2 regions of the Humitalea sp. 24SJ18S-53 genome follow, and region 2 is predicted to be linked to the other one. Evidence: predicted binding sites of a transcription regulator. Region 2 holds the regulator's gene; the other holds the start of a gene.

Region 1 (15,681 bases), 1.3 Mb from region 2:
ACCTCGGCCCCGGTCGCGAGGGGCTGGTCGCAATGCAGGCGCGGGATCGTGGTCATGGCGCGGCTGTGGCATGGAGGATGGGCATGGCGGAGATACTACAGCGATGACCGCGCATACCGACATCCGTGCCGAGGGCTGGGTCGCCAGCCTGCCGGCCATTGCCCGCCCCTATGCGCTGCTGATGCGGCTGGACCGGCCGATCGGGTCCTGGCTGCTGTTCCTGCCAGGGCCATGGGCCTTTGCGCTGGCGGCACCGAACTGGGCGACGGGGCTTTGGCTGACCCTGCTGTTCGGCCTGGGTGCCGTGGTGATGCGCGGCGCAGGCTGCGTGGTGAACGATCTGTGGGACCGGGATCTGGACCGGCAGGTGGCACGCACGGCGGGGCGGCCCCTGGCCTCCGGCGCGATACGCCCGCGCCAGGCGCTGGTGTTCGTCATCGGGCTGGGGCTGCTGGGGCTTGTCATCCTGCTGCAACTGCCTTGGGTGGCGATCCTGCTGGGCGTCGCGTCGCTGATCCCGATCGCGCTCTATCCGCTGGCCAAGCGATTCCTGAACTTCCCGCAGGCGGTGCTGGGGGTGGTGTTCTCCTGGGCGGCGCCGATGGGCTGGGCCAGTGCGACGGGGGGGCTGGAGCCTGCGGCATGGGTGCTCTGGGCCGCCGGGTTTTGCTGGATCCTGGGGTACGACACGATCTACGCGCATCAGGACCGGGAGGATGATGCGATGGTCGGCATCCGGTCCTCGGCGCTGACCCTGGGGGACCGCACGCGGCCGTTCCTGGTCGGGTGCTACGCCGCCACGCTGGCGCTTCTGGCGCTGGCCGGCTGGCTCGCGGGGGTCGGGCCGTGGTTCTGGCCGGCGCTGATCCTGCCGGCCTGGCTGCTGGCGCGACAAATCCTGCTGCTGGACATCGCCGACCCGGCCCTATGCCTGGCCCTGTTCAAATCGAACCGCGAGGTCGGCATCGCCATCGCCCTGGCCTGCCTGGCCGGGCGCCTGTGACCGAGGCTTTTGTCGCGGCCCATACGGCCATCGCCCGCACCCCGATGGTGCCGGAGATCGCGCTGTACCTGGCGACCGAGATCACCCCGATCTGGCAAGCGACCGAGGCCTGGCTGGAACGCACCGGCATCGCCCCGCCCTATTGGGCTTTTGGGTGGCCGGGTAGCCAGGCCTTGGCGCGGCTGATCCTGGATGACCCCACAGTGGTGCGCGGCAAGCGCGTGCTGGACTTCGCCGCGGGCGGCGGCCTTGCCGCCATCGCCGCGGCGCAGGCGGGCGCCGCATCGGTCGATGCCGCGGAAATCGACCCCATCGCCCTGGCCGCCTGCCGGCTGAACGCGGCGCTGAACGATGTCGCCATCGGCACCGACCCCGGCGACGTCCTGGCCATGCCCGCGCGTTGGGATGTGATCATCGCCGGCGACGTTTGCTACGAGGCACCGATGGCCGCCCGCGTCATGGCCTGGCTGCGCGCGGCGGCGGCCGGGGGGGCCATTGTGCTGCTGGCCGACCCTGGCCGGGCCTATGTGCCCAAGGCGGGGCTGGTCGAAATGCGGCGCTTTATCGTGCCGACGACACGGGAATTGGAAGATCGTGACGCGCGGGAGGTCACGATCTTCCAGGTCGTGGCGGTCTAGACCGCGATGCGTTCGCATTCGCTCACGCATCACGGTCTAGCTTGTTGTTTTGTCGCGTGATTCAGCCCTGCGGCGCATACGCGCCTACGGCCATCACGCTTTAGGCGCCTTCCGGCTTCACGCCGCTCGCCCGCACGATCTCGGCGATGCGGGTCCGCTGTTCGCGCAGGTAGGTGTGGAAGGCTGGCTGCGTCATGACCAGCGGGATCACCCCGGCCGAGGCCATGCGGGTGATCATCGCCGGATCGGCCAGCGCCGCGGTGATGATGGCGTTCATGCGCGCCACGATCGGCGCCGGGATATTCGCCGGGCCCATCAGCCCGCCCCAGGACACCATGTCGAAATCGGGCACGCCCTGTTCCTGGATGGTGGGGATGTCGTTCGCAAAGGGCCAGCGCGTCGCCGTGGTGACACCCAGCGCCCGCACCGCCCCGCTGCGCGCCGTGCCGATGATGCCGGGCAGGGTGTCGAAGACCACCTGGATCTGGCCGCTCATCAGATCGGCCAGCGCGGGGGCCGAACCGCGATAGGGCACGTGCACCATCTCGACCCCGGTGCGCATCATGAACAGCACGCCGTTCAGGTGGTTGCTGCCACCCGCCCCCGCCGAGCCGAAATTCACCCGGCCCGGATTGGCGCGGCAATAGGCGATGAATTCCTGCACATTATTCGCCGGCAGGCCCGGCGTGCAGGCCATCAGGCTGGTGCTGCCGGAAAAACTGGCGATGGCGGTGAAGTCGTCCACGCCCTCATACCCCGGGTTGGCGAAGAGCAAGGGTCCGCCCAGGTGGCTCGACCCGCTGCCCAGCATGACGGTGTAGCCGTCGGGGGCGGATTGCGCGACGAAGGCGGTGCCGATGGTGCCGCCGGCGCCGGAGCGGTTGTCCACCACCACCGGCACGCCAAGGCCTTCGGACAGCGCCTGCGCCATCAAGCGCCCGATGATGTCGCTGGCCCCGCCAGGCGGGAAGGGCACGACGTAGCGGATCGGCCGGTTGGGCCAGGGGGCCTGTGCGAGGGCCGGGGCCGCCAGGATGGAGGCCCCCAGAAGTGGCAGGGCGCGGCGACGGATCATACGATACATTCCTCAAGCTCGGTTGCGGCAGCCTGCCGCCATGGGGCCGGTGCAAGCAAGGCGCGTTCCAAACTCAACCGTCCGGCTTCGCGCCGCTGGCCCGCACGATGGCGGCGATCTTGGCCCTGTCCTCGCGGATGAAGGCATGGAAGTCGGGTTGGCTCATGCGCAAGGGATAGGCCCCGGCCGATTGCAGCCTGGCGGCCAGGGCGGGTTCCGTCAGCGCCGCGTTCAGGATGCCGTGCATCCGCGCGACGATGGGGGCGGGAATGCCCAGCGGCCCCATCAGCCCCGACCAGAACTGCACGTCGTAATCGGGCACGCCCTGTTCCTGGATGCTCGGGATGTCCGGCGCCAGCGGCCAGCGTGCGGCGGTGGTGACGCCGAGCGCCTTCACCGACCCGGCCCGCACCGCGCCGATGATGCCGGGGAAGCTGTCGAAGACGACCTGGATATTGCCGCCCATCAGGTCGGCCAGTGCAGGCGCCGCACCGCGATAGGGCACATGCACCATCTCGACCCCCGTCCGCATCATGAAGAGCACGGCATTGAGGTGATTGCCGCCGCCCGCGCCGGCGGAGCCGAAATTCACCTGGCCCGGACGGGCGCGGCAATAGGCGATGAACTCCTGGACCGTATTCACCCCAAGCCGCGGATTGACCGCCATGATGCTGGTGCTGGTGGAGAAGGTGGCGATGGCCGAAAAATCGTCCACGCCCTCATACCCCGGGTTGGCGAAGAGCAATGGTCCGCCGAGGTGGCTCGACCCGCTGCCCAGCATGACCGTGTAGCCATCGGGGGCGGATTGCGCGACGAAGGCCGTGCCGATGGTGCCGCCGGCCCCCGCGCGGTTGTCCACCACGACCGGCACGCCCAGGCCGTCCGACAGCGCCTGCGCCATCAGGCGGCCGACGATGTCGCTGGTGCCACCCGGCGGGAAGGGCACGACGTAGCGCAGCGGGCGGTTCGGGAAGCCATCCTGCGCCAAGGCGGGGGCTGCGAGCAGCGAGGCGCCGGCCAGGGCAAGCGCATGGCGACGGTTCATGGGGGGGTGGTCCTGGATCTTGGGCAAGGCTGGCGCCACGTCACGCCTCCGGCTTCACGCCGCTGGCGCGGACGATCGCCGCGATCCGCGTGCGCTGTTCGCGCACATAGGCGTGGAAGGCGGGCTGGGTCATCGGCAGCGGCACCAGGCCGACATTGTTCAGCCGTGCCTGCGCGGCGGGATCGGCCAGGGCCGCGTTCACCACCGCATGCATGCGGGCCACGATCGGTTCCGGAATGCCGACGGGGCCGACAAGCCCGAACCAGGAGGGCATGTCGAAATCGGGCACGCCCTGTTCCTGGATGCTGGGGATATCCGGCGCCAGCGGCCAGCGCCCGGCATTGGTCACGCCAAGCGCACGGACCGAACCGCTGCGCGCGGCACCGATCGCCCCGGGCAGCGTGTCGAACACCACCTGCACCTGGCCGGCCATCAGGTCGGCCAGCGCGGGGGCCGATCCGCGATAGGGCACATGCACCATCTCGACCCCCGTGCGCATCATGAACAGCACGGCGTTGAGGTGATTGCTGCCGCCCGCCCCGGCGGAGCCAAAATTCACCCGGCCCGGATTGGCGCGGCAATAGGCGATGAACTCCTGCACATTGGTCACCGGCAGGCCCGGCGTGCAGGCCATCAGGCTGGTGGTCGCGGCGAAGCTGGCGATGGCGGTGAAATCATCCACGCCCTCAAACCCTGGATTGGCGAAGAGCAGCGGTCCGCCAAGATGGAACGACGCATTGCCCACCATCACCGTATGCCCATCGGGCGGGGATTGCGCGACAAAGGCCGTGCCGATGGTCCCGCCCGCGCCGGGCCGGTTTTCCACGACGACCGGCGCGCCAAGCCCGTCCGACAGCGTCTGCGCGATCAGCCGCGCGGTGATATCGGCCGCCCCGCCAGGGGTCACCGGGACGACGAAGCGGATCGGCCGGTTCGGCCAGGGCGCCTGCGCCAAGGCGGGGGCGGCGAGCAGGGATGCCCCCAGCAGGGATAGCGTGCGACGGCGGATCATGGCGGGCTGCTCCGGGGCTGTCTCCGCCCCGGTGGCTTGCAAACCCTGTTCCAGGCTGGGCTATCGTGTCGCTTGCCCAAGGAAACGCATCAGCGCCGCCAGATCCTCGGGGTTTTCGAGCCGTTGCATCGGCATGGTGGTGCCCGGCGTCACGATGTCCGGCCCGCGGGTGAACAGGTCGGCGACGGTGTCGGGTGTCCAGACGATGTCACCCTGGGCCAGCCGTGGCGAGAAGGCATAGCCCGGCAGGCTGCCCATGCGGCGGCCGAAGATGCCGTGCAGGCTGGGGCCGGCCAGATTGCCGCCGCCTGGTGTTACCGCATGGCAGGCGGCACAGGCGCGAAAGACCCGCGCGCCATCGGGGTCGAGGCCGGCCTGCTCGGCCGGTGCCGCATCATCCGGGCCAAGCGGCGACAAATGCCGGCCCGTGGCCACATCCCAGGCCCGCACGCGCCGGTCGGCGCCGCCGGTCCATAATGTCGCGCCATCCGGGGCGAAAGCCACGGACCAGACCGGCAGGCCGGGGCCTTCCAGTACGCGCAACAGCCGCCCCGCCGCGATGTCATACAGCGCCACATTGCCACCGAGCGACGCCGCCGCCAGCACGCCATTCGCCGCCGACAGCGCCACCACCGGACGCCCGCTGTCGGCCAGGACGCGTTCGCCGCCTTCACCGGTGAGGACCCGCACCGTGCCATCCACCCCCGAGACCGCCAATGCGCCACCGGGCAGTGCCGCCAAGGCCGTGCGCGGCAGGCCGTATTCTGCGATCACGGTGCCCTCTGGCCACAGCCGCAGCGTGCCGTCGAAACCGGCCGAGACCAGCGCGCCGTCGCGGAAGGCGACGGCATTGACCGGCCCCTGGTGCGCTTCGAACACCGTCGCCCGGCCCTGGTGCCACAGCCGCACCGACCCATCCCAGCCCGCCGAGGCCAGCCGCCCATCGGCGGCCGCGGCCAGGCCCGCGATCGGGGCGGTGTGCCCTTCCAGCACCCGTGCCGGTTCGCGATCAGGATTTTGCAGCGACCAGAGGGCGATGCGCCCGTCCTCGCCGGCACTGGCCAGCATGCCGTCGGGCAGCATGGCCAGCGCGTTCACGCCGCCAGCGTGCCAACGCAGCACGCGGCGCGCGGTGCCGGCGACAGGATCCCACAGGATCACGGCGGAATCGAAGCCCGCGCTGGCCAGGGTGCCGGGGGTGGTCGCCAAGGCGCGGACAGGCCCGCCATGCGCCGGCGCGTCCTGCGCCGCCGCGGGCAGGGCCAGCAGCAGCAGGACGGCCAGGGGCCTCAGCACAACGCGTTATCGCGGGCGACGACGCGCCCGCCGGCGATGACCAGGCGGCGCTTCGGCTGGCCGACCACGGCCTGGGCGATGGTTTCGGCATCGACCAGCACCGCTTCCGCCCGCGCGCCCACCGCCAGGCCGTGGTTGGCGAAGCCGCAGCCCAGCGCGGCGGACCCGGTCACGCAGTCCAGCGCCATGGCGATCTGGTCGTCACGGCGGAAATCGTTCTTCAGCCCGATCAGCATGGCCCGGGTCAGCATGTCTGGGCTGCCATAGGGGGTCCAGGTGTCGCGGACGCCATCATTGCCGCCAAAGATGGTGACGCCAGCGGCACGGCAGGCGGCGACCGGCGGCACGTTGCGCGACGGCGGCGCCGTGGTCGCGATCGCCACCCCGGCACGCGCCAGCATCGCCAGCAACGCCGCCTGGCGGGCGGGTGCCACATCGCCCAGGCAGAAGGCGTGGCTGACCACGACACGCCCGCCCATGGACAGGGCCTGGGTGCGTTCGGCGATCAGTTCGAGCGAGAAAGCGCCAAGCTCGCCCGGTTCATGCAGATGCACATCGACCGGCCGGCTGAACCGTTCAGCCAGGCCAAAGATCGCATCCAGGTGGCCCTTTGGGTCACGCTCGATACCGGACGGGTCGAGGCCGCCGACGATATCCGCGCCATCGGCCATCGCCTGCACCATCAGGTCAAACGTGCCAGGGCGCCCGAGCATCCCCGATTGCGGAAAGGCGATGACCTGGATGTCCTGCACCCCCGCCCGGTCCTGCCGCAACGCCAGCAGCGCATGCAGATGGGACAGCCCGATTTCCGTGTCCACATCGGCGAAACTGCGGATGCGCGTGGTGCCGAGCGCCAAAAAGTCATCGGCCAGGCGCCGCGCCTGGCGCAGCGGGTCCAGGCCGAGCGCGCGGCGCTGGTGGCGTTCGTTCTCGATGCGGTCGGTCAGCAGCGGGCCGCATTCATTGACATACCAACCCATGCCCCAAAGCGATTTGTCGAGGTGGGTATGACCCTCGATCAAGCCGGGCAGCAGCAGCGCGCCATGGCCGTTTTCGCTGGTCGGCGCGGTCAGCCCGGGGCCGAAGGCGGCGAAGCGCCCGTCCTCGATCAACACATCCGTGGGCGCGCCACCCAGGGGTCGGACGTTGTGCAGCAGCAAGGCGGTCATGCGGGGCATCCCGAAGCGTGATGCCGGCAGGTTCGCGCTTGTGCCGCGGCAAAACAAGAAGGGCGGCCCGTTGCCGGACCGCCCCCCTGTCGAACGCTGATCTCCGAAAGTCGGAAGATCAGAAGTCCATGTCGCCCATGCCGCCCATGCCGCCGCCGCCGCCAGACGGCGGGGCCTTCTTCTCGGGACGCTCGGCGACCATCGCCTCGGTCGTGATCAGAAGCGACGCGACCGAAGCCGCATCCTGCAGCGCCGTGCGCACGACCTTGGTCGGGTCGATGATGCCGGCCGCGACCAGGTCCTTGTAGGCGCCGGTCTGGGCGTCGTAGCCGTAGACGTAGGTGCTGTCGCGGAGGACCTCACCAGCGATCACGGCGCCATCCTGGCCGGCGTTGGCGGCGATCTGCTTCAAGGGCACCTGGATGGCGCGCTTGATGATGTCCACACCGACCTGCTGGTCGTGGTTGGCCACCTTGATCGACTCCAGGTTCTGCGAAGCGCGGAGCAGGGCAACGCCGCCGCCCGGCACGATGCCTTCCTGAACCGCGGCGCGGGTCGCATGCAGCGCGTCGTCGACGCGATCCTTGCGCTCCTTGACTTCCACTTCCGTGGAGCCGCCGACGCGGATGACGGCGACGCCACCGGCCAGCTTCGCCAGGCGTTCCTGCAGCTTCTCACGGTCGTAGTCCGAGGTGGTCTCCTCGATCTGCGCCTTGATCTGCTCGCAACGACCCGTGATGGCATCCTTTTCGCCGGAGCCGTCGATGATCGTGGTGTTCTCCTTCTCGATCCGCACGGACTTGGCGCGGCCGAGCATGGCGAGGGTCACGTTCTCGAGCTTGATGCCGAGGTCTTCGGAGATGACTTCGCCACCGGTCAGGATCGCGATGTCTTCCAGCATCGCCTTGCGACGATCGCCGAAGCCAGGGGCCTTCACGGCCGCGACCTTCAGACCGCCGCGCAGCTTGTTGACGACGAGCGTGGCCAGGGCCTCACCCTCAACGTCTTCGGCCACGATCACCAGCGGGCGACCGGACTGAACGATGGCTTCCAGCAGCGGCAGCATCGGCTGCAGGCTGGAGAGCTTCTTCTCGTTGATGAGGATGTACGGGTTTTCCATCTCCGCAATCATCTTCTCCGCATTCGTGATGAAATACGGGGAGACGTAGCCGCGGTCGAACTGCATGCCTTCGACGACATCGAGCTCGGTCTGGATGGACTTGGCTTCCTCGACGGTGATGACACCCTCGTTGCCGACCTTTTCCATCGCCTTGGCGATCATTTCGCCGATCTCGGTCTCACCGTTGGCGGAGAGCGTGCCAACCTGCGCGACTTCGGCGGACGTCGTGATCTTGCGGGTCTTCTGCTCGAGCTCGGCGACAACCGAGGCCACGGCGAGGTCGATGCCGCGCTTCAGGTCCATCGGGTTCATGCCGGCGGCAACGGCCTTGCAGCCCTCGCGGATGATGGCCTGGGCCAGCACGGTCGCCGTCGTCGTGCCGTCGCCGGCCGTGTCGTTGGTCTTCGAGGCCACTTCGCGCACCATCTGGGCGCCCATGTTCTCGAACTTGTCGGCCAGTTCGATTTCCTTGGCGACCGTCACACCGTCCTTGGTGATGCGGGGCGCGCCGAAGGACTTGTCGAGGACCACGTTGCGGCCCTTGGGGCCCAGGGTCACCTTGACCGCATCGGCCAGGATGTCCACGCCGCGCAGCATGCGTTCACGCGCATTCGCGCCGAACTTAACGTCTTTGGCAGCCATGTTGCTGTCTCCTGAAAAGGTTGGGTCTTGAGAAGAAAGGCTGGCTTACGCCGCCTTCTTCGCCGCGGCGGAGGTGTCGAGGACGCCCATGATGTCGCTCTCCTTCATGATGAGGAGATCTTCGCCATCGAGCTTCACTTCGGTGCCCGACCACTTGCCGAACAGGATGCGGTCGCCGGCCTTCACGTCCAGGGCGCGCAATTCGCCCTTGTCGTTCAGGGTGCCGGAGCCGACGGCGACGATCTCGCCTTCCTGCGGCTTTTCCTTGGCGGTGTCGGGGATGATGATGCCGCCGCGGGTCTTCTCTTCGGCTTCGACGCGACGAACGAGAACGCGGTCATGCAGGGGACGGAAGGCCATGGTTGTGTCCTCTCCTCATGCCAGGATTGGTGTCTTGGCTGGTTACGGAACCGCCTCGGGGTGCAGGGTGTGTTAGCACTCACCCCCGAGGAGTGCCAGCGATCTAGGCCCAGGCACGCCGCAGGTCAAGCGCCCGGCAGCACTCTCGGGCGATGAGTGCCAACACACTCAAATCACACGATTTTTCTTGGCAAAGCAGCAACCAATTATGCCAGCATCATCTTGAGCGACAGGAGGAACCGCCGAGAACGGCGCAAGGCATCAGGAAAGAGGTATCACGTGATGGATCTTTCAGGCATCGAAACACTGATCACCGATCCCCTCACCCATCGGGCGAAAGTGCTGCCGAACTGGCGCCTGACCACGGCGGAGATCCTCTATCACCTGCCTGACCATCCGGGGTTGTTGCAGACCTTCATCTGGCAGAAGCACGATTTGGCGCCGCGCTTCCCCGAGCTGCACGGCTTTCTCGACTTTTGGCGGCGTGAGATCGAGGGCCCGCTGCATTCGGTGCGCGTCGCCTCGGCCGCGCTGATCAGGACGGCGGAATTCCGTTTCGCCGATGGGGTATTCCGCCTGCACTGACGCGGCTAGCCTTTGGGGATGCCCGACTCTCCCCTGCTGGCGTCCCGCTTCGGCGGCGTGCTGACCCTGAGCTTCAACAACCCGTCCGCGCGCAACGCGCTGACGCAGCCCATGGGGGCGGCGCTGATCGGCGCCCTGGCCGAGGCCGCCGATGACCCATCGGTCGTCGCCGTGGTCCTGACCGGGCAGCCGCCGGCCTTCTGTGCCGGGCAGGACCATGCGGTGCTGCGGGCGCTGACGCCCGACAATGTCGGCGACTGGGTGCATGCGCTGGGCCGGCTGTATGACGCGATCCGCGCCTTCCCCAAGCCGATGGTCGCCGCGATCGGCGGGGCGGCCGCCGGGGCCGGCTTGCAGATGGCGCTGTGCTGCGATCGCCGGATCGCCAGCCCCGCCGCCCGGCTGATGCAGCCGGAACTGCGGGCGGGCCTCAGTTCGATCATGGGGCCGATGCTGATCGGGCTTTATGCCGGGCAGGCGGCGATGCAGCGCCTGGCCCTGGCGTGCGAGGCACTGGACGCACCGACCGGCCAGGCCATGGGGCTGATCGACCAGGTGGTGCCCGAGGACGGGCTGCTGGCCCAGGCCCGCGCCGCGGCGCTGGCGATGGCCGGGACCGATGCAACGGCGTTCCGCCTGACCAAGGCCTGGATCCGCCACATGTCGGAACCCGCCTTCCGCGACGCGATCGAGGGCGGCATCGCCGCCCAGCGCGAAGCCGTCGCCAGCGGCGCGGTCAAGCGGGCCTTGGGGTAAGCACCTCGCTCCGGTATTCCGGCAGCCCCGCGCTCAACCGTTCCGCCGCGGCATAGGCCGCCGCATCCAGCCCGGGGTTGCGATAGAAGGCGCCGCGGATGTGCAGGAAATGCGCGATGGCGCGCACGAAGGCTTCCCGCAGCACCGGTTCCGGCGCCTGCGGATTGGACCAGAACGCATCCAGCGTGCCGGCCGACGTGATGCCGGGAATCCGATACAGCGCGTCGCCCAGCGCAAAGGTCGGCAGGCGTTCCACGATCGCGCGCAGCCCGACGGTGCTGGTGACGGTGACGACGCCCTGGCACCGCTCCACGATGTCGCCAAGATTGCCGCCGCCGAGATAGGCGACCCGTGCCGCGATGCCATGCCGCCGCGCCGCGGCCCGCACCCGCCGGCTCCAGTTCTTGGCGAAGGGATCCAGTGGATGCACCTTCACCAGCAGATGCGCCTCCGCCGGCGCATGCGCGGCGAAGGAGGCGAAGACGTCCTCGATCACCGCGTCATTGTCGGGGTAGTGCGAATAGGCGCGGATGGCGAAATCGGTTTCCATCTGCAACGCCAGCAGGAACAAGGGCCCCTGGCCGCGCAGATCCTCCATGATCTTCGCCGCATGGCGATTGGCGATCGACCGCAGCGCCAGGCGCAGCCCCATGCCCAGGTAGATCTGCAACGGGTGGTGCAACTGATGCGTCGTATAGGCGCGGAACCGCCAGGACAGGTGCGTGCGCAGCGAATAAAGGATGTCCAGGATCGCCTGGTTCACGAAGGAATCCCAGTAGCGCACCACCAAATCCGGTGAGCCCAGGGGCTCGGCCAGGCGCAGGATCGCGGCCGGGTCGCGCGGGAAGGCGGTGGCCCCGTTCATCCCATCGTGTTCCAGCGTGATCCAGTCCGGCCGGATGTAGCCGAAGTCGGTGACCGCGATCCGCACCCCCCGCGCCCGCGCCGCGGCGATGGCGACGATATGATACTCCCGCGCCTCACCCAGCAGCACGATGTCGGTGATGGCATGGGTGTCGAGGTAGGCTGCGATGAAACCGGGCCATTCGGCCGGTGCCCGCACGAAATCCGTGGCCCCCGGCGCCGTCCACAGCGCCCCGTCGCCACCGGCCAGGTTGATGCGGAAGGTCGCATGCCCGCGCGCACGCAGGGCGCGGCCAAGCAGGTCGAAGAACGGGCTGATCGGTCCCTGCAGGAACAGGAAGCGCTTGGCCGGGGGAATATGCGGCTGCGACATGGGAGTATGGGGATGGATCACGCCCCGGACGGGCTCTGTCAACACCGCGTCCATCAGCCGATGGTGCTGCCCCAGATCGCCCAGGACCGGTCGACCGGGGCCGGCAGCCGCTCCATCGCCAGCCGCATCGCGCGATTGGAGTCCAAGACCCAGGAGATTTCGACCTCCGCCCAGCCGCGCCGGTCCGCCAGCCCGATCGCGGCCGACAGCAGCCCGGCCACCGCGCGTGCGGAAACGGGCGACCCCCGCACCGCCCCGATGGTGCCCAGCAGCGGGATGCGCGCCCGCGCCGTGCCGCCCGGCAGCAGCGCCCGCGCCATCCGCGCCCAACCAAAGGGCAGCATCCGCCCCTGGCAGGCGACCGTCGCCGCGGTCAGGTCGGGCAGGATGGCGCAAAGCCCGACCGGGCGGCCCTGGAACTCGGCGAAGAACACCTCGCCGGTCAGCAGGGCGGGGCGCATCAGCCGGCCGATGGTCGCCGCTTCCAGCGGGCCGACGCGGGTGGCGCCCCAATTGGCGGCCCAGCCGTCGTTGTAGAGGTCGGTGACCAGCGCGGCCTCGGCGGCGAAACGGCGCCTGTCGAAGCGGCGGATGGCCAGTCCCGGCATGCCCAGGCGCGCTGCGCGGGCGCGGTGCTTTTCCTCGGCGACCCGCAACAGATGGGCATGCACCACCATCTCCCGCACCAGGCCGGTCGCATCCAGCATGGCGGGCAGCCAGGGCGGGGTGATCGGGGTCCGCAGGCTGCCCGGGCGCCCAAAGCCGGCGACCAGCGCCCCGACCTCATGGTTGATCGACACCGATAGCGGCCCGCGCCAACGCGTGATGCCCCGCGCGGACAGCCAGGCGGCGGCGGCGGCCAGCAGCGCCTCCAGCACCGCCGCATCCTGCTCCAGCGCCAGGAAGCCGAAGGTGCCGATTGGCGCCACGTCCGGCAGCAGCGGGCGGGCCGCGGTGATCCGCCCGACCGGCCGGTCGCCGCGCCAGGCGATGAAGCGCGCGACCTCCCATTCCCGCAGCACGCCGTTCCGGCGGGGGTTGAAGACCAGGGCTTCCTCGAAACGCAGCGGCACCGACCAGCCCAGGCGGCGCGGCAGGTCGAGGAAGGTCGCGGCATCGCCGGCGCTGTCGACGGGCCGAACGATCACACCCGTGCCCGCGATGGGCGGAGCGTTCAACCCGCGCGCCGCTGGCCGGAATCGGCCGCGACCAGCGCATCGGCGGCGGCGTGCAGGTCCTCGGCCGTATGGGTCGCCGACAGGAAGAACCGCAGCCGCGCCGCCTGTTCCGGCACCGCGGGGAAGATGATCGGCTGCACATTCACGCCCGCTTCCGCCAGCGCCGCCGACAGCCGCCCGGCCCGGATCGAGGACCGGGTCAGCACCGGCACGATCGCATGCCCGGCCGAACCGCCCGTATCGAAGCCCCGTTCCCGCAACAGGGCCAGGAACCGCGCGGCATTGCGGTTCAGCCGGGCGACCCGCTCGGGTTCAGCCCGCAGCACCGCCAGCGAGGCGACCGCCGCCGCCGCCAGCGCGGGCGCGATGCCGACCGAATAGACATAGCCAGGGGCGGTGTGCCGCAGCCAATCGACCAGCCCGGCGCTGGCCGCGATATAGCCGCCGCAACTGGCCAGGGTCTTCGACAGGGTGCCCATCCAGATATCGACCTCGGTGGGGTCCACCCCCTGCGCCTCGGCCAGGCCCCGCCCGGTGGCGCCGAGCACACCCAGCGCATGCGCCTCATCCACCATCAGCCAGGCGTCGTGGCGCCGGGCCAGGGCGACGAAGCGGGCAAGGTCGGGGACATCGCCATCCATCGAGTAATGCCCCTCGATCAGCACCAGCGCCCGTTCGGCGCCGCGCCGGGCCTCGGCCAGCGCGGCTTCGGCGGCGGCCCAGTCGTTATGGGCGAAGGGCACGCGCCGCGCGCCGGACAGGCGTATGCCCTCCAGGCAGGAATTGTGGATGGCGGCATCGTGCAGGATGACGTCGCGCGGCCCCATCAGATGGCCGATGACCGTCACATTGGTCGCATGGCCCGATACGAAGGCCAGCGCCGCCCCGGTCCCGTGATGCGCCGCCAGGGCGGATTCCAGCGCCGCATGCACCGGCCTTTCGCCCGACACGATGCGGGAGGCGGAGGCCGACACGCCGTAATGGTCGATCGCCGCATGCGCCGCCGCCGCGATCCGCGGATCGCCGTTCAGCCCGAGGTAGTCGTAGGAGGAGAAGTTGATCACCTCCCGCCCCGCGATGCGGCTGCGCGCGCCCGCCCGGGCCTCGTGCGGGATGTTGAAGGGCGATGGGATGTCGAGGCTCTGCATCGCCTCCCGCATCAGCCCGAAATCGCGCAGCGCCGGCAGGGTCGAGAAATCGCGCGGGTCGTCGGGGGAAAACGTCTCGGTCAACCGGCGCTTGGCCAGGCGCTGCACCAGTTGCAGCCGCTGCCCCGCCGAAAGCCCGAAACCGCCGCCCGTACCGATACCCATGCGTATCTATACCCCGCCGTCGCGGGGCGCTGCCACAGGCTCAAGCGCCGCCTGGGGCTCGAAACTCTCGACCAGCGCGTCCATGGCCATTTCGCCGCGTGTGTCGGACAGGCCCTCGGCAATGCGGGCGGCCAGGCGGGCGATGGTCAGGTCCTCGGTCACGGCGGCCAGGGGCACGGCCTGGCCGATGCGCTGTTCCAGCGCGGTGCGCAATTCCAGCGCGCCCAGGCTGTCGAGGCCAAGGGACGCGACCGGCGCATCGGGCAGCACATTGTCGGGCGGCAGGCGCAGGATGCGCGCGACTTCCTCGACCGCCAGGGCGACCAGGCGTTCGCGCAACTGGTCGGGCGCCAGGGCGCGCAATTCGGCGCGCAGATCCTCGGGCGGCCGGGCCGTGTCGGTGCCGCGCATGGCGGTGAACATCGGCTCGGCCAGGATCGGCAGCAGCGCGCCCGCCTTACCCCAGGCCAGCTGCGCCAGCGCCACCACCGGGCGGCCGGAGGCGAAGAGCGCCGGCAGCGCGTCCAGCGCCGCCATCGCCGCCATCGGCGCCGCACCGATACGCCGCTGCAGGACGGCGGCGGTCGCGGCATCGGCGGCCAGCACGCCGGTATCGGCGATCGGCCCCCAGGCCACGGCCAGCGCCGGCCGGCCCATCGCGTGGCGGCGCCGCGCCAGCGCCTCAAGCCCCGCATTGGCCGCGACGTAATTCGCCTGCCCCGGATTGCCCAGCAGCGTCGTCGCCGAGGAAAACAGCAAGAACAGCCCCAGCGGATCACCCGCCGTCAGCCGGTCCAGCGCCAGGGCCGCGTCCAGTTTCGGCCGCAGCACGGCGGCGAAGCGCGCGTCGTCCAGCGCCGTCGCGGCGCCATCGTCGAACACCGCCGCGGCATGCACCACGCCGCCGATCGCGCCATCGGCCCGGATCGCGGCCAGGGTCGCGGCCAGCGCCACCGGGTCCGCGACGTCGCAGGCATGGGCCGAGGCATCGGCGCCCAGGCCCGCCAGCGCCGCGATGGCACGATCCATCCCCGGCGTCGCCGGGCCACGGCGGGAAATCAGCGCCAACCGCTTCACGCCCCGCGCGGACAGCCATTTGGCGGCTTCCAGCCCAAAGCCCGAGGTCCCGCCCGTCACCACCACCGTGCCCGGCGGCGGCACCCATTCGACCGCCGGCGGCGCTTCGGCCGTCGCAACACCCGCTTGCGGCGGGATGATCACGATCTTGCCGAAATGCGTCCCGGCCTGGAGC
Region 2 (15,681 bases):
GGATTACGCCGAGCGGAACCCCGAAGCCGTGACGGCCTTCGTCGCCGCCACCATCGATGGCATCCGCGCCATGGTCGCCGATCCGCGCGCCGCCATGGCATCGCTGAAACGCCGCGAACCGCTGATCGACGAGGCCGTGGAAATCCAACGCAACGAACTGATCAACGAAGTCGCGCTGCTGACCCCGCACGTGCGCGCCAATGGCGTCAGCAGCGTGGTGCAGGCGCGCTTCGAACGCTCGGCGGCACAAGTCGCCGAAGCCTTCGACATCCCGATCCGCCCGTCGATGGATTTTACGTACACGGACCGGTTCCTGCCGGCGGATCGCAAGATCGTGTGAGGTCGCGCCTTGAGAGGGGCGTTGCCCCTCTCAAACTCTCCCCAGCAAGGGGCCGTGGCCCCTTGCAACCCACGATGCTTGGTAAAATGCGGAGAGGGGCATCAAGCGCGCGCCATTGATCCAAGGCGCGCCATGCCCCTCTCCGCATTTTACCAATGCCGCCGGTCCAGGGGCGGCGGCCCCTGGCGGGGAGGGGGGCGGAGCCACATCCACGGCGCTACCCGAACCGCTCCGGCCGATACGCCTCCGGTGCCACGAACGGCTGCTCGCCCACCATCATCTCCGCCAACAACCGCCCCGTCGTCGGCCCCAAGGTCAGCCCCTGGTGCGCATGTCCAAAGGCGCACCACGCCCCTGCCTGCCCCGGCATCCGCCCGATGATCGGCAGCATATCCGGCGTGCAGGGCCGCACGCCCATCCAGGGCGTGACCTCCACCCGTTCCGCCAGCGGCAGCAACGCCCGCGCGACGGGTTCGGCCCGGTCCAATTGCATCGGGCTCGGCGCCGCTCCCGGCTGCGCGAATTCCGCCCCCGTGGTCAGCCTCACCCCCGCCCGCATCGGCGCCAACAAAAACCCGCTGCCCACGTCCAGCACGGGGCGGTTCAGCGTCGCATTGCCGTGCAGGCCGAAATGCGCGTGGTAGCCACGCTTGCCAAACACCGGCGGCGCATAGCCCAGCGGCTTCGTCACCCGCGCCGAGGCATCGCCCAGCGCCACCACCACCTCGGCGGCCTCCACCGGCCCGGCCGCACTCGTGACCTGCCAGCCTGACCCCGCCCGCCGCAGGGTGGTCGCATCGCCGATGGCCAGCGTTCCGCCCGCCTCGGCAAAACGCCGCGCATAGGCCAGCGTCAGCGCATGCGGGTCGCTGACGGAAAACGGGTCGGTCCAATGAATGCCGCCCGCCCGTTCCACCAGCAGATGCGGTTCGGCCGCGGCCACTCCCGCGCGGTCCAGGGCGGTGAAATTGACGCCATGATCCCGCCGCGCCGCCTCGGCCTGCGCCAGCGCCGCGTCCAGCATGTTCGGGTCCGCAAACACCTTCATCCAGCCGATCGGCCGCAACAGCGCCATCGCCTCGGTGTCGCGGGCGAGCGCCATATGCTCATCCAGGCAGGTCGCGATCAGCGCCGCATGCCCGCGCACCGCGTCCAGGTAGCGTTGCGGTTCGGAATGCCACCAATACCGCAGCAGCGGCGCCGCCAACCCCGGCAGGGCGCCGATGTGGTAGGCGGTATCGACCTGCCGGTTCCCGACAATCCGCCGCAGTTCCGCGATGTCGCGCGGGAAGGGATGGGGATACACCGCCTCCCGCTGGATCAGCCCGCCATTGCCGAAGGACGCGCCTTCGCCCGGCCCGCGCCGATCCACCAGCACCACATCGTAGCCGCGCCGCCGCAGATGCAGCGCCACCGACACCCCGACCATCCCCGCGCCAAGGACGATGGCCGAACGTGTCACTGCGCCAACCGCGCCGCGATCCCCGCCGGCAACCGCCCCATATCCCGCGCATGATCCCACACCCGCCGGATCGCGGCCCCACCGCGCCGCACGACGGAAACCTCATCCGCCACCAGCACCTGGCGGTCGCGCAGCAACGGCACGCCATCGACGAACAGGCTGTGCAGATCGGCAGCGACGCCATTGGTCAGCAGCGCCTGCAACGGGTTCCACACCGGCTGGTAACGCGCGCCCGACAGGTCGAACAGTAACAGGTCGGCGGTCGCCCCCGGCGCGATCACCCCCAGGTCCGGCCGCAGGATGGCCTCGGCCCCCGACAGGGTCGCAGCCCCCAGCATCGCCTCCGCCGAAGCGATCCCCGCCCGCCCCGCCTGCACCTTCGCCAGCAGCGCCGCGGCGCGCAGTTCCGCCACCATGTCCAGCCCAACGCCATCCGTCCCGACACCCAGCCGGATGCCGCTGTCGAGGAACCGCGCAAACGGCACCGCGACGCCGCTACGCGCAAACGCATAGGGGCAGGACGCAATCGCCGCCCCGTGTTCCTTGACGATCGCCAATTCCTCGTCGGTCGCGAACACGCAATGCGCCAACACAGTCCCCGGCCGCAGCAGCCCCAAATCCCGCAAATGCCGGATCGGCGAGGTGCCGTAGCGCTCCTGCACGATCCCCAGTTCCACCGCCGACTGCGCCGCATGGATCGTCAGCGGCACGCCAAGTTTTTCGACCGCCGCGCCAATTTGCCGCAGCAGGTCCGGCGTGCAGGTATCCAGCCCATGCGGCCCGAACCCGACACGAGTCCGTCCACGCGGCCCCTCGTCATGCGCCGCGATCAGCGCCATCACCGTGCCGAAGCCGGTATCCGCCGCCAGCGGTGCCGTCACCGGCTTCCCATCCGGCGTCATATCCATCTTCGGTGTCGAGAACAGGTAGGGACAGGAATAGGTCCTTAACCCCAGCCGCTTCGCACGCCCGACAAAAGGCGCCTGTTGCAGCCGCCAGATATCCATGATGGTGGTCGATCCACCCTTCAGATTCTCCAGCAACGCCATTTCCGCGACGTCGCCGATCTCCTCCTCGTCCAGGATTTCCGCCGCGATGTCGCCCAGCGGCATCAGCAGCGAATAGACGACATCGCCCGGCAGATCCGCCTCGCCAATGTCATCCGCCAGGCCCCGGAACAGCGGCGCGCTGAAGGCGTGGTTATGCAGGTTCACAAACCCCGGGATCAGCAGGCTGTCCGGCAGGGCGATGCGGTCGGCATCCAAGGTCGGTGCCTCGGCGACCACATCGGCAATCCTGTTGCCCTCGATGACCACATGCTGCCCGCCGCGCAGCCCCCCGGCCGCATCCCAGATCCAGCGCGGCGAAACAACGATCGTCATCCCAGGCAAGCCTCCTTCAACAGCCGGAACGCCGCCGCACGATGGCTGATGCGGTGTTTTTCGGCCGGGTCGATTTCAGCAAAACTTTGCGTCATGCCGTCGGGAATGAACATCGGGTCATAGCCAAAACCTTTGTCCCCGCGTGGCGGCCAGACCCAGGTGCCATGCGCCTCACCCAACACACCCTCGGTATGGCCATCGGGCCAGGCCAGGACCAGCGCGCAGGAAAACCAGGCGCGGCGGTCGCGGTCGTGGCGCGCCAGTTTCTCGACCTTGGCCATCGCCATCTGGTAGTCGCGCCCGGTCGGCGTCTCCGCCCAATCGGCGGTATAAACCCCCGGCGCGCCATCCAGCGACGCCACCGAAAACCCGCTGTCATCGGCCAGCGCCACCATCCCCGACGCCCGCGCCGCAGCCAGCGCCTTGATCGTGGCATTGCCGATGAAGGTCGTTTCCGTCTCCGCCGGTTCCGGCAGGCCCAATTCCTTGGCGCTCACCACCGAAATGCCATGCTCGGCCAGCAAGGCGGCGTTCTCCGCCACCTTGCCGGCATTGTGGCTGGCCAGGCAGATCCGGGTCTCGGTCAGCCTGCGGTGCATCAGAGACCCAGCGCCTTCTGCTGCGCCGCGAACAGCGCCGCCGTGCCCTGCCGCGCCAGCGCCATCAGCGCCAGGAACTCGGCCTCCGAAAACGGATCCTGTTCGGCGGTGCCCTGGATTTCGACGATGCCGCCGCTCTCGGTCAGCACGAAATTCGCATCCGCCTGGGCGTCGCTATCCTCGGCATAATCCAGGTCCAGCACCGGCGTGCCCTTGTAGAGCCCGCAGGACACCGCCGCGACCTGGCCCGACAGCGGCACGCGCGGCAGCACGTTCAACTTCACGCAATGCTGGAAGGCCAAATGCAGCGCGACCCAGGCCCCCGTTATGGCGGCGCAGCGCGTGCCCGCATCGGCGGTCAGCACGTCGCAGTCGAGCGTGATGCTCATCTCGCCCATCGCCTCGCGGTCGGTCACGGCGCGCAGCGCGCGGCCGATCAGGCGCTGGATTTCCTGCGTGCGGCCCGATTGCTTGCCACGCGCCGCTTCACGATCGCCGCGGGTATGCGTCGCGCGGGGCAGCATGCCGTATTCGGCGGTGACCCAGCCCTGGCCCTTGCCGCGCAGGAAAGGCGGCACCCGCGCCTCGACGCTGGCGGTGCACAGCACCTCCGTCACGCCCATTTTTATCAGGCAGGAGCCCTCGGCGTAGCGGGAAACGCCGGGAGTCAGGATGACCTCCCGCAACTGGTCGGGAAGGCGGCCGGATGGGCGCATGGGGTGGGGCTCCGCGTGTCTGTTCGCGGCGCAGGAACCCCGCCCGGTTGGCCAAGTCAATCAGGCGGTCAAGTCAATAAAGCGGCGGCTTCGGGGCGCCCCGCATGTAGCGGCGCTCGGGGCGGTAGCGAAGCCGGCGCAGCAGGCGCTGGAACAAGGCGGACATGGGCGGAACCCCGGCGGTGTCCGGCGGCCCCATCCTGAAAACCGGGCCGGACGTCATGCCCGCCTTCTGGGCCCCATTCCGTGAACCGACCGTTTACGTCCGTCCACAATTCCGCGACGCCCCCAGCCCGGCGAGACAGCCCTCAGGCGTCGATCACCGGCGTCCGCAAGGTGCCGATGCCTTCGACATAGGCCTCCATCTTGTCCCCGGCCTTCAGATGCTGCGGCGGGTCCATCGCATAGCCCACGCCATGCGGCGTGCCGGTCATCACGATGTCCCCCGCCTCCAGGGTCAACCCGGCCGACAGATGCTCGATGATCGACGGGATCGGGAAGATCATGTTGCTGGTCCGGCTGTCCTGCCGCAGCTCGCCATTCACCGTCATGGTCAATTGCAGATCCATCGGGTCCAGCGCATCCGCCGTCACGATCCAGGGGCCGAGCGGGCAGGACTTGTCCAACCCCTTGCCCTTGAACCACTGCCCATGCGCCCGCTGCAACCGGCGCGCCGTCACGTCATTGCCGACCGTATAGCCAAAGATGTGCTTGAGGGCGTCGGCCTGGACGATGTCGCGCCCGGTGGTGCCGATGATCAGCACCAGCTCGACCTCGTAATCCATCGCGGTATTGATCGGGAAATGCAGCGTCGGCTCATCCGGCCCGATCACGGCGGTCGGCGGCTTGGTGAAGAATTCCGGCAGGGCCGGCGGCGGGGCAGGGGGGGCGCCGCGGGCCTTCAGCCCCTCGTTGATATGCGCCTGATAGTTGCGGCCGACGCAGAACACGTTTTTCGCGGGCCGGGGGATCGGCGCCAGCAGCTTGGCACCAGTCACCGTGGCACCCGCCGGCGGGCTCGCCGCCCAACCCGCGACCTGCGCCTTCACCTGCGGCCAGGCCGCGATCAGCGCCAGCATCGACGCATAGGGCGCAGCCCCGCCCGAAGCCGCATGCAGGTCCAACACGCTGGCCCCGGTCGCATCCAGCACCACACCCACGCGCGCGCCGGCACCCGCATCAAACGTCACAAGCCGCATTGTCCGCCTCCCTTTGCCCGGCACCCCCTTGTCGATACACTGGGTGGCGGAAACATATTGTCGATAAAAAACTACCGAGGCAAAGCCCCATGCGCAACCCTGTCCACCGCCGCGCCCTGCTGGCCGCACCCGCCCTGCTGGCGCTTCCCGCGATCGCCCAGACCGCCTGGCCCGACCGCCCCGTCCGGGTCATCGTGCCCTTCGCCCCGGGCGGGCCGACCGACCAATTGGCGCGCCAAGCGGCGCGCGACCTGTCCAGCCGCCTCGGCCAGCCCTTCGTCGTGGAAAACCGCCCCGGCGCCGGCGCCAATATCGGCATCGGCCAGGCGGCGCGCGCCACCCCCGATGGCACGACCCTGCTGTTCGTCTCGGCCGCCATCGCGATCAACCCCAGCCTCTATGCCCAGGTGCCCTACGACCTGGCCCGCGACCTGATCCCCGTCACGCGGGTCGCCACGTCCTTCAACATCATCGCCTCCCGCCCCGACCGGCCCTTCCAGGACATCGCGGGGCTGGTCACGGCGGCCCGGGCGCGGCCGGGGGCGCTGACCTATTCCTCACCCGGCATCGGCACCTCGCCACACCTGGCGATGGAGATGCTCAAGCAGCGCGCCAACATCGACATCCTGCACGTGCCGTTCAACGGCGCCGCCCCCGCGGTGCAGGCGGCCTTGGGCGGGCAGGTGGACATGGTCTCCTCCTCCCTGCCCGTGGCCCAAGCCCATGTCGCCGCCGGCACCCTGCGCGGCCTTGCCGTCACCGGCCCGGTCGCCATCGGCGGCGTGCCCAGCCTGGTCGAACAGGGCTTTGCCGGCCTCGTCTCCGACAATTTCCAGGCCTTCTTCGCCCCCGCCGGCACGCCGGAGCCGATCATCGCGCGGCTCCATGCATCGCTGCGCGCCTGGGTCGCGGAACCCGACACGGTGGCCGCGATGGAACGCCAGGGTTTTTCCATCATCGCCGACAGCCCGGCCGATTTCGCGACCGCCTTGCGGGCCGAACAGGCGGTCTGGGCCGCGGTCGTCCGCGCCGGCGGGATCAGGGCGGAGTAGGCACCGCCACCGCCTCCAGCATCCGCAGCGCCTCATCCCGCACCGACACGGTGCGCGCCGTCCAGCCGCGCCCGAACACGTCGAACTCCGCCAGGCTTTGGTAATGCGCCAGCCGGCGTTCGGCGAATTTGTTGATCAGGTCACGGGGATTGCCGGCCCGCACCGCCGCCAGGGTGATCGGCCCGATCGATCCATCCGCCGTCACCCCCGCCAATTCCTGCAGCATCTTGATCGAGGTCCGCACCCCGGCGTTCACGCCGAAATCGAAGGTCATCAGGTCAACCCCGGGCGGCAGCGCATCGCAATTGGCCGCGGTCCAATACTTGGCGCGATAGATCTCCCTGGCTTCCTCCACCTTCAGGTTGCGCATCATGTCCTCGGTGACGCTCGCCGCATCCATCTCGTTGAAATCGGCAAAGGCCTTCAGCGTGATACCGAAATTCGTCGGCCCGCCGCGATCGCGCGGGTGGTTGCTGAAGCCGCCCTCCTTCTCCAGCACCATCGCGACGCAGCGGTCGAAATTGCCGGGTTTCTGCGGCCCCGCCGCATGCATCGCCGCGACCGGCGTGGTCACGAGTTGCCGCAGCCCCTGGATCGCGGCCTGCGCCTGCTCTGTCTGTCCCTGGATGGCCGATTGCGCCTGGGCCGATTGCGCGGCCTGCAGGGTGCGGACCGTCGCATCCTTGTCCCGCGAGCCTTGCGACGAGCCGATCCAGAAATTCACCACCGCGGTAAAGGCCGCGACCAGCGACCCCACGATGATGTTCATCAAATCCCGCGCCGACTGGTTCACCGACAGGTCGGTCTGCCGCACGATGTAGAAGGTCCAGAAAAACCCGATCGTGACGACCAGGGAGATGATCGGCGCCCCCCAGGCCATCGCGCTGCCCTTGTCCGCCAGGCTCGTCATCGTGCTCCTGGCCGATTGCACATCGGCCAGCCGCTTGTTGAGTTCGTCGATCTCCGCCTGGCGCCGCTTCTCCTCCGCCTCGAAGCGAAGGCGTTCGCCGTCGATGGCGATCTGGGCAAGCTGCACCCGCAGCGCCGTCACGGCGGCGGGGTCGGCGTCCAGTTTCTGCTTGGCCAGTTCCGGGTCATCGGTGCCCGTCGCGACGCGCACGGCCTCGGTGACCGAGGCCGCGGCGGCCCCGGCGCGATCCCCGGCCAGGACGCGCACAATCTCTGGAAGGATCGAGGCGGCGAGCGCCAGGAGCGGAAGCGGCATGGGTTTCCCCTTCGCGCACGACAGGTGTCGTCCATCCGTGGCGGAGGTTTGCCGCTGTCGCGATCCGGTCAGGTCCGCCGGGGATAGTCTTGGTCGCCGCGCGGCGCCTAAGCAACGAATAAATGGGCAACGAATAAATGGGCGTCAGCCCAGCAACCGCCCGATCACCCGCGCCGTGTAATCCACCACCGGGATGATCCGGCGATAATTGATCCGCGTCGGTCCGATCACCCCGATCGCGCCCACCACCCGCTGCCGATCCGGCCCGGTCGCGGCGCCAAAGGGCGCGACCACCATCGACAGCCCGGCGCTGTCGAACAGCCCGTTCTCGGCACCGATGAAGATCTGGACCCCGGTCCCCCGCTGCGCCAGGTCCAGCAGCCGCAGCATCGTCTCCTCGGCTTCCAGGCGCTCGAACAGCGCCTCGATCTGCTGCACCTGGGCCAGGCCCTCCAGGTTCCGCAACAGCCGCGACTGGCCGCGCAGGATCAGCGACCCCTGTGCCCCGCCGCCTGCCCAGGTCGCCAAGCCGGCGCCGACCACGGCCTCGGTCAGCGCATCCAATTGGGTGCGGTGGGCGGCGACCTCATCCTCGATATCGCGCTTGGCATCGTCCAGGGTGCGGCCGCCCAGCCGGGCGTTGAGGTAATTGCTGGCCTGCACCAGGGCCGAGGGCGGCAGGCCCGCGGGGATGTCGATCACCCGGTTTTCCACCTGGCCATCGGCGGTAACCAGCACCACCAGCGCCCGGCCGGGGGACAGGCCGACGAATTCGATATGGCGCACCGGCGCCTCGCCCTTGGGCGCCACCACCAGCCCTGCTGCCCCCGCCAGGCCCGAGAGCATGGTCCCCGCCTCGGCCAGCGTATCCTGCATCGACCGCCCGGCGGCGGCGCAGCGGGCGGCGATCGTGTCGCGATCCTCCTCCGCCAGGTCGCCGAATTCCAGCAAGCCATCGACGAAGAGCCGCAACCCCCGGTCGGTCGGCAGCCGCCCGGCCGAGGTATGGGGGGCATAGAGCAGCCCAGCATCCTCCAGATCCGCCATCGCATTGCGGATGGTCGCCGGGGACAGCGCGACGGGCAGGCGGCGGGACAGGGTGCGGGAGCCGACGGGTTCCCCCGTCTCGACATACAATTCGACGATTTGGCGCAGGATGGCGCCCGATCGTTCGTCGATCGTGCGGCGTGTCTGCGGGTCCAGCACCGGGTTTGGCTGCATCAGCGATGGAGCGCGGAAAGGGGTCGGCAATGCCATGCGGCCTGGGGGCGGTCCTTGGGAATCTACCCTTGCAAGGTGGGTGGGGGTGGGGTGTGGGTCAAGCGCGGTTTTTATACCTATTTTTGGCGGGGCGTGCTAATGAATTCCCGCCCACGGGAGATGTGCGCCGCTGCCCTCCAGCCAATGCACGTGAGCAACTGCGCACGGGATAAAAAATGTATTCTAAAATAAATAGGGCGGCGCCCAAATTGTTTTGTCTACGTTGCTGATTTAGAAGGGGGATTTTTTTGATTTTTTCTTCTTAGGGGTTTCGATAGTATTCTTGTTCCCTCGAGGAGATAAAATAATGAAAGTGATACTCGTTCAGCCCGAGCGCAATCTTTTTTTACGGACAAGGCTGTAATTATTTCTTCTTTTGTTGCGCGTCTTCCATCCGTTTTATAACAAATCATCCGAATTTGATCTGCGTGGCCCGTATTCGTGTATAAGGAATGGCAATAACTGTTGCGTCGCCCTTCAAGAAATTTAATTTCTGAAAATAATTCATCATAGAAAGCATTAAATCCCTCAGTCATTTCGACTGCGAGCGAGGCTGTTTCGACTATTCCGAGACGTTGGGAAAAGCTGGTGCTAACTCCCAGCAAGTGCTCGCTGGTGGATCCATCTATTCCAGTAATTTTTGAAAAAAGAGATGGCAGGGAATTTTCAATGGCGCCGAAGTGATTTATAAAAATTGCCACCTGCAGGCCTACTTCCGGTAGTTTTTCCAAGGCACTAACTGCTCTCCATTGTTTATCTGAAATAATAAACTCGGACGGTCGTTTGGGAGCGGAAGACAGCATGATGGATTCTCGAAGGGCATCAAACTCAATACGCACCACAAACGCTGAGTCAATCTGGTGTAGCAACTGCCGAACCGACCGAGCAGAAATTTGACCGAAACGTCGAAAACTCCGCCTTTTGTATCTAGTTCAACCAGTGCCGCAAATCTTCCATCGCACCTGTCACCCGATCCGCAACCACGCCCTTCGGCAACGCCAGCAGCCGATCCAGTCCTTCACCCCCGCACCGCCCTCATCACCCGCGCAAACACCGGCAGTGCCCGCTCCACCATCGCATCCGTCGCCGTCAGGCTGATCCGAAACCGCCCCGGCATCTCCGCCACACTGCCCGGCAGCACCCAGACATCCCCGGCCGCCAGCCGGGCGGCAAACGCCACATCATCCGCCTCCGGCGCATGCGGCACGAGATAAAAAGTCCCCTCCGGCACCGCCACCTCATAGCCCGCCGCCCGCAACCCCTCGACCATCCGGTCGCGCCGCCGCTGCAACGCCGTCACGTCGATACACAGACCCTCCAACTCCGGCAGCGCGCGCTGCAGCGTTTGCCCCGCAAAAGCCCAGCCGTGCGACATCTGGGCCAGCTCCACGGCGTCGCGCAGCGCAACGCGGTCGGCCTCCGGCATATCCGGGCACAGCGCCAGCCAGCCGAGCCGTTCCCCCGGCGCCAGCAGCACCTTGCCGTAGGAATAGGCGACCAGCGTATGCGGATAGCTCTCGGCCGGGCTGATATGCACGTGCCCGTCGAAGACGATCCGCGCATAGGGTTCGTCGGCCAACAGATAGATCACCTTGCCATGCCGCTCGGATGCCTCGGCCAGCAACCCCGCCAACGCATCAAGCTGGGCACGCGGAAAAATCCGCCCCGTCGGATTATGCGGCGTATTCACCACCACCACCCGCGTCCGCGGCCCGATCGCGGCGGCGATGGCGCCAAGATCGAGGTCGAAACTCCCCGGCACCAGATCCACCGGAACCGGCGTGCCCCCCGCCGCGCGCGTCAGCCCGCCGTACAAAAACCAGCCCGGGCGCGGATAGAGAACCTCGTCACCCGGTTCCAGCACGGCCAGCAGCGCCGCCGCCAGCGCGCCAAACCCGCCCGCGGTGATGGCGATATCGGCCGCCTGGTAGGGCCGCCCACGCGCCTGGCGCAGCGACCGGGCCACCGCCTCGCGCGCCACCGGGTTGTGGGTGATATAGGCGAACCAGTGCACGCCGCGCGGCTCCGCGTGGCGGATCAGCGCCTCGACCAGCCCGCGCAGCGGCGGTTCCTGGGGGTTGCCGAAGGTGAAGTCGCAGGCATCCGGGCCAAACCCGCGCTCGCTGACGACACGCTGCACGAATTGCCTGAGGGTGCGTCGCTCCTCGGCGGTGGCCAGCATGCGGCTCGATACGGTGGCGATCGCCATGGCGCATCCTCCCTTGCCTCGGACTGCCCCTTTTGGGGGGCATGCTAGGCCGTCCAGGCGGCGGTCGGAACGTTAAACTGGGGGCGCCCGCAAGCCCCCGGCAATTTGTCCGAAACAGCAAAAACCTAAGGAAAACCTCAGTTCAAGCGTTGCCGCAACTCCTCCATCACCCCCTTCACCCGCTCCGCCGCCTCCCCCGTCGGCACCAGCGCCAAAAACCGGTCCAGACAGACCAGCGCCGCGCCGATCCGGTCCAGCCGCTGGTTCATCAACCCCGCCTCCCGCCACAGCGGCGCGGAATCCGGCGCCAGGCGCAGCATGTCCTCGGTGCAGGCCAGCGCGCCCGCCATGTCCTGCGCCTTCAACCGGCGCAGCTTGATGTTGTTCTGCAAGCGCAGCAGCACCGACCGGCGTTCCACCGGGGCGACCATGTTCGGCCGCAACTCGGCCTGCCGGCCCTCGACCCGCTTCAGCACCTCGCGCAGGGCCGGGGCATCCATCGCGGTCCCTTCGTTGAAGGGATCGACCACCACCTGGCCACGCACCCCCTCCAGCGCCAGGAAGAAGTGCCCCGGGAAGTCCAGCCCATGCACCGGCCAGCCCACCGCATCGGCCGCATGCATCCACAGCAGGCCCAGCGCGACCGGAAGCCCGCGCCGCCGCTCGATCACCTGCAGCAGATTGGCGTTCGCCGGGTCGTCATAGGTCTCGCTGTCGCCGGCATAGCCGAAGTCGCCGTGGATCACCTCGGCCAGCACGCCGCGGCGGGCCTCTGCATCGCCCTGCTCGGCGGCGGGGCTTTGCTCCGCCGCCAGGGTCATGGCGCGGGCGATGTCGGTCAGGTGGTCCATCGCCCCGCGCCAGTCGCCATCGGGGGTATCGATCAGGGCGAAGTGCAGGGCGATGGTCGCGAGATCAAGCTCCGCATCGGGCAACTGGCCCGCCGCCGTCAGCGCCGCGCGGGGATCGGGCTCCTTCAAGGGGCGGGTGCCGCGACCATGCGGCCCAGCCGCCGGCCGCCGAAGACATGGACGTGGAAATGCGGGACTTCCTGCCCACCCTCGGCGCCCATGTTGGACAGGATGCGATAGCCGCTGGCCTCCAGCCCCGCGTCGCGGGCGACGGCGCCGACCATGCGCCAGAAGCCGCCCTGTTCGGCATCGCTGGCGCCGGCCGCGAAATCGGCCAGCGAGACCCAGCGCCCCTTGGGCACGACCAGGATATGCACCGGCGCCTGGGGGTTGATGTCGTGGAAGGCCAGGGCGTGGTCATCCTCGGCCACCCGCTTGCAGGGGATCTCCCCCCGCAGGATGCGGGCAAAGATGTTGGCGTCGTCGTAGGGTGGCAGGCCGGTCGTGGACATCGGGGCTTCCATCGTGTGGCGCCCAGATTACCCGGCGGCGCGGCCTTGGGCAAAGCGGTTGGCCCCATGTGGACGTTGAACCTGGGCGCGGGCAAAATAACGGCGGCGCGGTTTCGCCAGACAGGATGGCACGATGGCCGATGATCCCTACAAAGTTCTTGGCCTCGCCCGCGATGCGACGCCGGAGGCCATCAAGGCGGCCTACCGCAAGCTCGCCCGCAAGCACCACCCGGACCTGAACCCGGGCAAGCCGGCGGCCGAGGCGCTGTTCAAGGCCGCCTCCGCCGCCAATGACCTGCTGTCCGACCCCGACCGCCGCGCCGCCTTCGACCGCGGGGAGATCGACGCCGAGGGCCAGCCCCTGCGCCCCACCGGCGGCTACCGCCAGCAGGCGGAGGGGGCACCCGGCGAACGCTACCGCCCAGGCGGCGCCTATGGCGCCGGCAATGCCGATGTGTTCGAGGACCTGTTCGCCGACATGTTCGAAGCCCGGCGCCGCGCCGAGGCGGCCCCCCGCCGCGGCCAGGACCAGGCCTATCGCCTGGCGGTGCCCTTCCTGTCGGCCGCCCTCGGCGCCACCGAACACCTGACGATGCCGGATGGGCACAGCCTGGCCGTGAAAATCCCCCCCGGCGTCGTCACCGGCCAGATCCTGCGCCTGCGCGGCAAGGGGGCGCCCGGGCGCAACGGCGGCCCGGACGGCGATGCGATGATCGAGTTGGACGTGGCCGAGCACCCGGTCTTCAAGCGCGACGGCATGGACCTGCGGGTGGAATTGCCGGTCACGATCAAGGAGGCGGTGCTGGGCGGGCCGGTGACGGCGCCCACGCCCAGCGGCCCGGTGCGCGTCACCCTGCCGCCCCATAGCGACACCGGGCGCCAGATCCGCCTGCGCGGCCGCGGCATCGCCAAGCATGGCGACCGGGCGGCGGGGGACTTGTTCCTGACGCTGAAGGTGGTGACCGGCCCGCCGGATGCGGCGCTGGAAGCCTTCCTCAAGGACTGGGAGCCTGACGCCGCCTTCGACCCCCGTGCCGGGTTGGAGGCCGCGACCACATGATCACGCTGGACCTCCTCCGCGCCCGCTTCGCATCCCTCTCGCCCGAGGATCTGCAACGCTGGATCGCCGAGGGCTACGTCCACCCCGAACCTGGCCTGGTGTTCCAGGAGATCGACGTCGAACGGGTCCGGCTGATCCTGGAACTGCGCGACGACCTGGCGGTGAACGAGGACGCGCTGCCGGTGGTGCTGTCGCTGCTGGACCAGGTCTATGCGCTGCGCCGGCGGCTGAAGCGGCTGGGCGTGGTGCCGGACGAGGACGAGGGTTAGGCGACGCCCATCACCCCGGCCGCGCCGCGACATAGCCAAAGTAATTGCCGGAAAAATCATCCTCCGACAGGCGCCCCTTGTCGGGCACCTGGATGTCGCCGCCCCAGGACCAGATGTTCAGGTCGATCGACCCCTGGGTGAAGCCCGAGGTGTGGTTCAGCAGGATCCAATGGTCGGGGATGGTGAAGACGCCGTGGTCCCGCTGCGATTTGGCCTGGATCATGTTGGCGCAGATGAACAGCGCGACGGCATAGCCCTGCGATCGCAGGCGTCCGGCCTCATCGATGTTCGCGGCCCCCTTGGTGAACCAGATGTTGGTCTCGTTGCGCTGGTCGCGGTAGCCGACCTTGGTGAACCATTCGGCCAGGTCCTCCGGCATGGTGATGCCGCCGGCCGCGTCGTCGTCGTCGTCGTAGTCGAAGACGTCGTTCTCGGAATCGCGCAGGCTGGCCAGCGCCACCCAATCGACCGGGGCGATGAAGTTGCGCGGCTTGCCGCTGAACTTCGACGGCATGGGCTTGGGCTTGTAGTTGCGGCAATCCTCGCCCGGCTTCACGACGATCGTGCCCAGCTTGCCGACGCCGGTTTCCCAGACGCTGATCACATAGGTCACGTACACATCGGGGTCGTCGTGCAGCAGGCTGGTGCACAGCGCCGATGGACCGCACAGGCTGGTGGTCTTCTGGCTGATCGACTTCTTGTCGGCCAGGCGTTCGCGCAAGCCCGCCACGACATCGGCGCGGCTGATGTGGGGGAAGACGCCGGCGCCGCCGCGCTTGGAGAATTCGTCGATCAGGCGCGGCGCCTGGCTCGCCTTGCCCTTGCCGCCGCCGCCGGGGCCGAAGGGCGCGCCGAAGGCCGGCTGGTCCGCCACCTGCAACAGCCCCGCCATCACCTGGTGCTTCAGCGCCAGCAGCAAGTCGGAATCGTCGAGGAAGGCCGCCGTCGGCAGCACCCCGGCGGCGGTCGCGCGGAAGGATGCGCGTGTCCATGGATCGGCCCAGGCGTCCTCCAGCATGCGGTCCGCCTGGGAATGCGGCATGGCGCGGGTCGCGCATGCCTGGGCGCTGTCACCGGCGGTGGGGCGGAGGATCAAGGTCATGTCCGGAGTGTTCCGGCCCGGCCATGCGGCGCGCAAGTGGATTGCGGGGCGGGCGGCATCACTTTCGCGGTGCGTGGCGCGATTACGCTTCGGCGGCGCATGCTCTAAGCAGGCCCCATGCGCGCCATCCTGTCCTCGTGCCTGGCCCTTCTGCTCGCTGCGGGCTGCGCCACGCCGCCGCCCCCCGCCACCCTGGGGCCACCGATGGCCTACCCGCCCAGCGTGCGCGAACGCCTGCTGCGCATCGCCGCCGAGGAATGGCGCGAATGGGGCGCGATCGCAGTGCCGGACGCGGCCAATCCCGGCGAGGTCCCGCCCCGGTTGGAAGGGCTGGCGGACAACATGCCCCGGCTGATCGCCTATTGGCGCAGCGTGCCGGATGATGAGGGCGCGATCGCGCGCGCCAGGGCGGAGTACGCGCCCGATCCCCTGGCGCCGCCGGC

The links. Region 2 encodes HrcA, which represses chaperone genes, less so after heat shock. Its sites were predicted from a motif close to GTTNGCACTCNCNNNNNGNGAGTGCNAAC; they were not measured.
Region 1: the regulator HrcA is predicted to act here: its motif matches at 9,432-9,460, upstream of groES (co-chaperone GroES).

What each region holds. Positions count from the first base shown of each region.
Region 1 covers NZ_CP192599.1:5,609,831-5,625,511, reverse strand. The annotation lists gene ACQW02_RS26955 (16S rRNA (uracil(1498)-N(3))-methyltransferase) at 1-56, opposite strand, end outside; gene ubiA (4-hydroxybenzoate octaprenyltransferase) at 104-1,003, shown strand; gene ACQW02_RS26945 (class I SAM-dependent methyltransferase) at 1,048-1,641, shown strand; gene ACQW02_RS26940 (Bug family tripartite tricarboxylate transporter substrate binding protein) at 1,742-2,716, opposite strand; gene ACQW02_RS26935 (Bug family tripartite tricarboxylate transporter substrate binding protein) at 2,790-3,761, opposite strand; gene ACQW02_RS26930 (Bug family tripartite tricarboxylate transporter substrate binding protein) at 3,802-4,773, opposite strand; gene ACQW02_RS26925 (c-type cytochrome) at 4,834-6,069, opposite strand; gene ACQW02_RS26920 (amidohydrolase family protein) at 6,063-7,238, opposite strand; gene groL (chaperonin GroEL) at 7,357-9,000, opposite strand; gene groES (co-chaperone GroES) at 9,046-9,360, opposite strand; gene ACQW02_RS26905 (usg protein) at 9,643-9,945, shown strand; gene ACQW02_RS26900 (enoyl-CoA hydratase/isomerase family protein) at 9,964-10,701, shown strand; gene ACQW02_RS26895 (capsule biosynthesis protein) at 10,682-11,938, opposite strand; gene ACQW02_RS26890 (hypothetical protein) at 11,992-13,116, opposite strand; gene ACQW02_RS26885 (aminotransferase class I/II-fold pyridoxal phosphate-dependent enzyme) at 13,113-14,429, opposite strand; gene ACQW02_RS26880 (type I polyketide synthase) at 14,436-15,681, opposite strand, start outside.
Region 2 covers NZ_CP192599.1:4,345,024-4,360,704, reverse strand. The annotation lists gene ACQW02_RS20945 (ABC transporter substrate-binding protein) at 1-340, shown strand, start outside; gene ACQW02_RS20940 (NAD(P)/FAD-dependent oxidoreductase) at 558-1,802, opposite strand; gene ACQW02_RS20935 (amidohydrolase family protein) at 1,799-3,184, opposite strand; gene ACQW02_RS20930 (non-canonical purine NTP pyrophosphatase) at 3,181-3,783, opposite strand; gene rph (ribonuclease PH) at 3,783-4,499, opposite strand; gene ACQW02_RS20920 (fumarylacetoacetate hydrolase family protein) at 4,808-5,698, opposite strand; gene ACQW02_RS20915 (Bug family tripartite tricarboxylate transporter substrate binding protein) at 5,788-6,750, shown strand; gene ACQW02_RS20910 (glycoside hydrolase family 108 protein) at 6,737-7,975, opposite strand; gene hrcA (heat-inducible transcriptional repressor HrcA) at 8,120-9,196, opposite strand; gene ACQW02_RS20900 (hypothetical protein) at 9,454-10,074, opposite strand; gene ACQW02_RS20895 (aminotransferase class I/II-fold pyridoxal phosphate-dependent enzyme) at 10,254-11,444, opposite strand; gene ACQW02_RS20890 (SirB1 family protein) at 11,582-12,424, opposite strand; gene ACQW02_RS20885 (histidine triad nucleotide-binding protein) at 12,421-12,807, opposite strand; gene ACQW02_RS20880 (DnaJ C-terminal domain-containing protein) at 12,941-13,867, shown strand; gene ACQW02_RS20875 (chaperone modulator CbpM) at 13,864-14,136, shown strand; gene ACQW02_RS20870 (hypothetical protein) at 14,147-15,238, opposite strand; gene ACQW02_RS20865 (DUF2272 domain-containing protein) at 15,356-15,681, shown strand, end outside.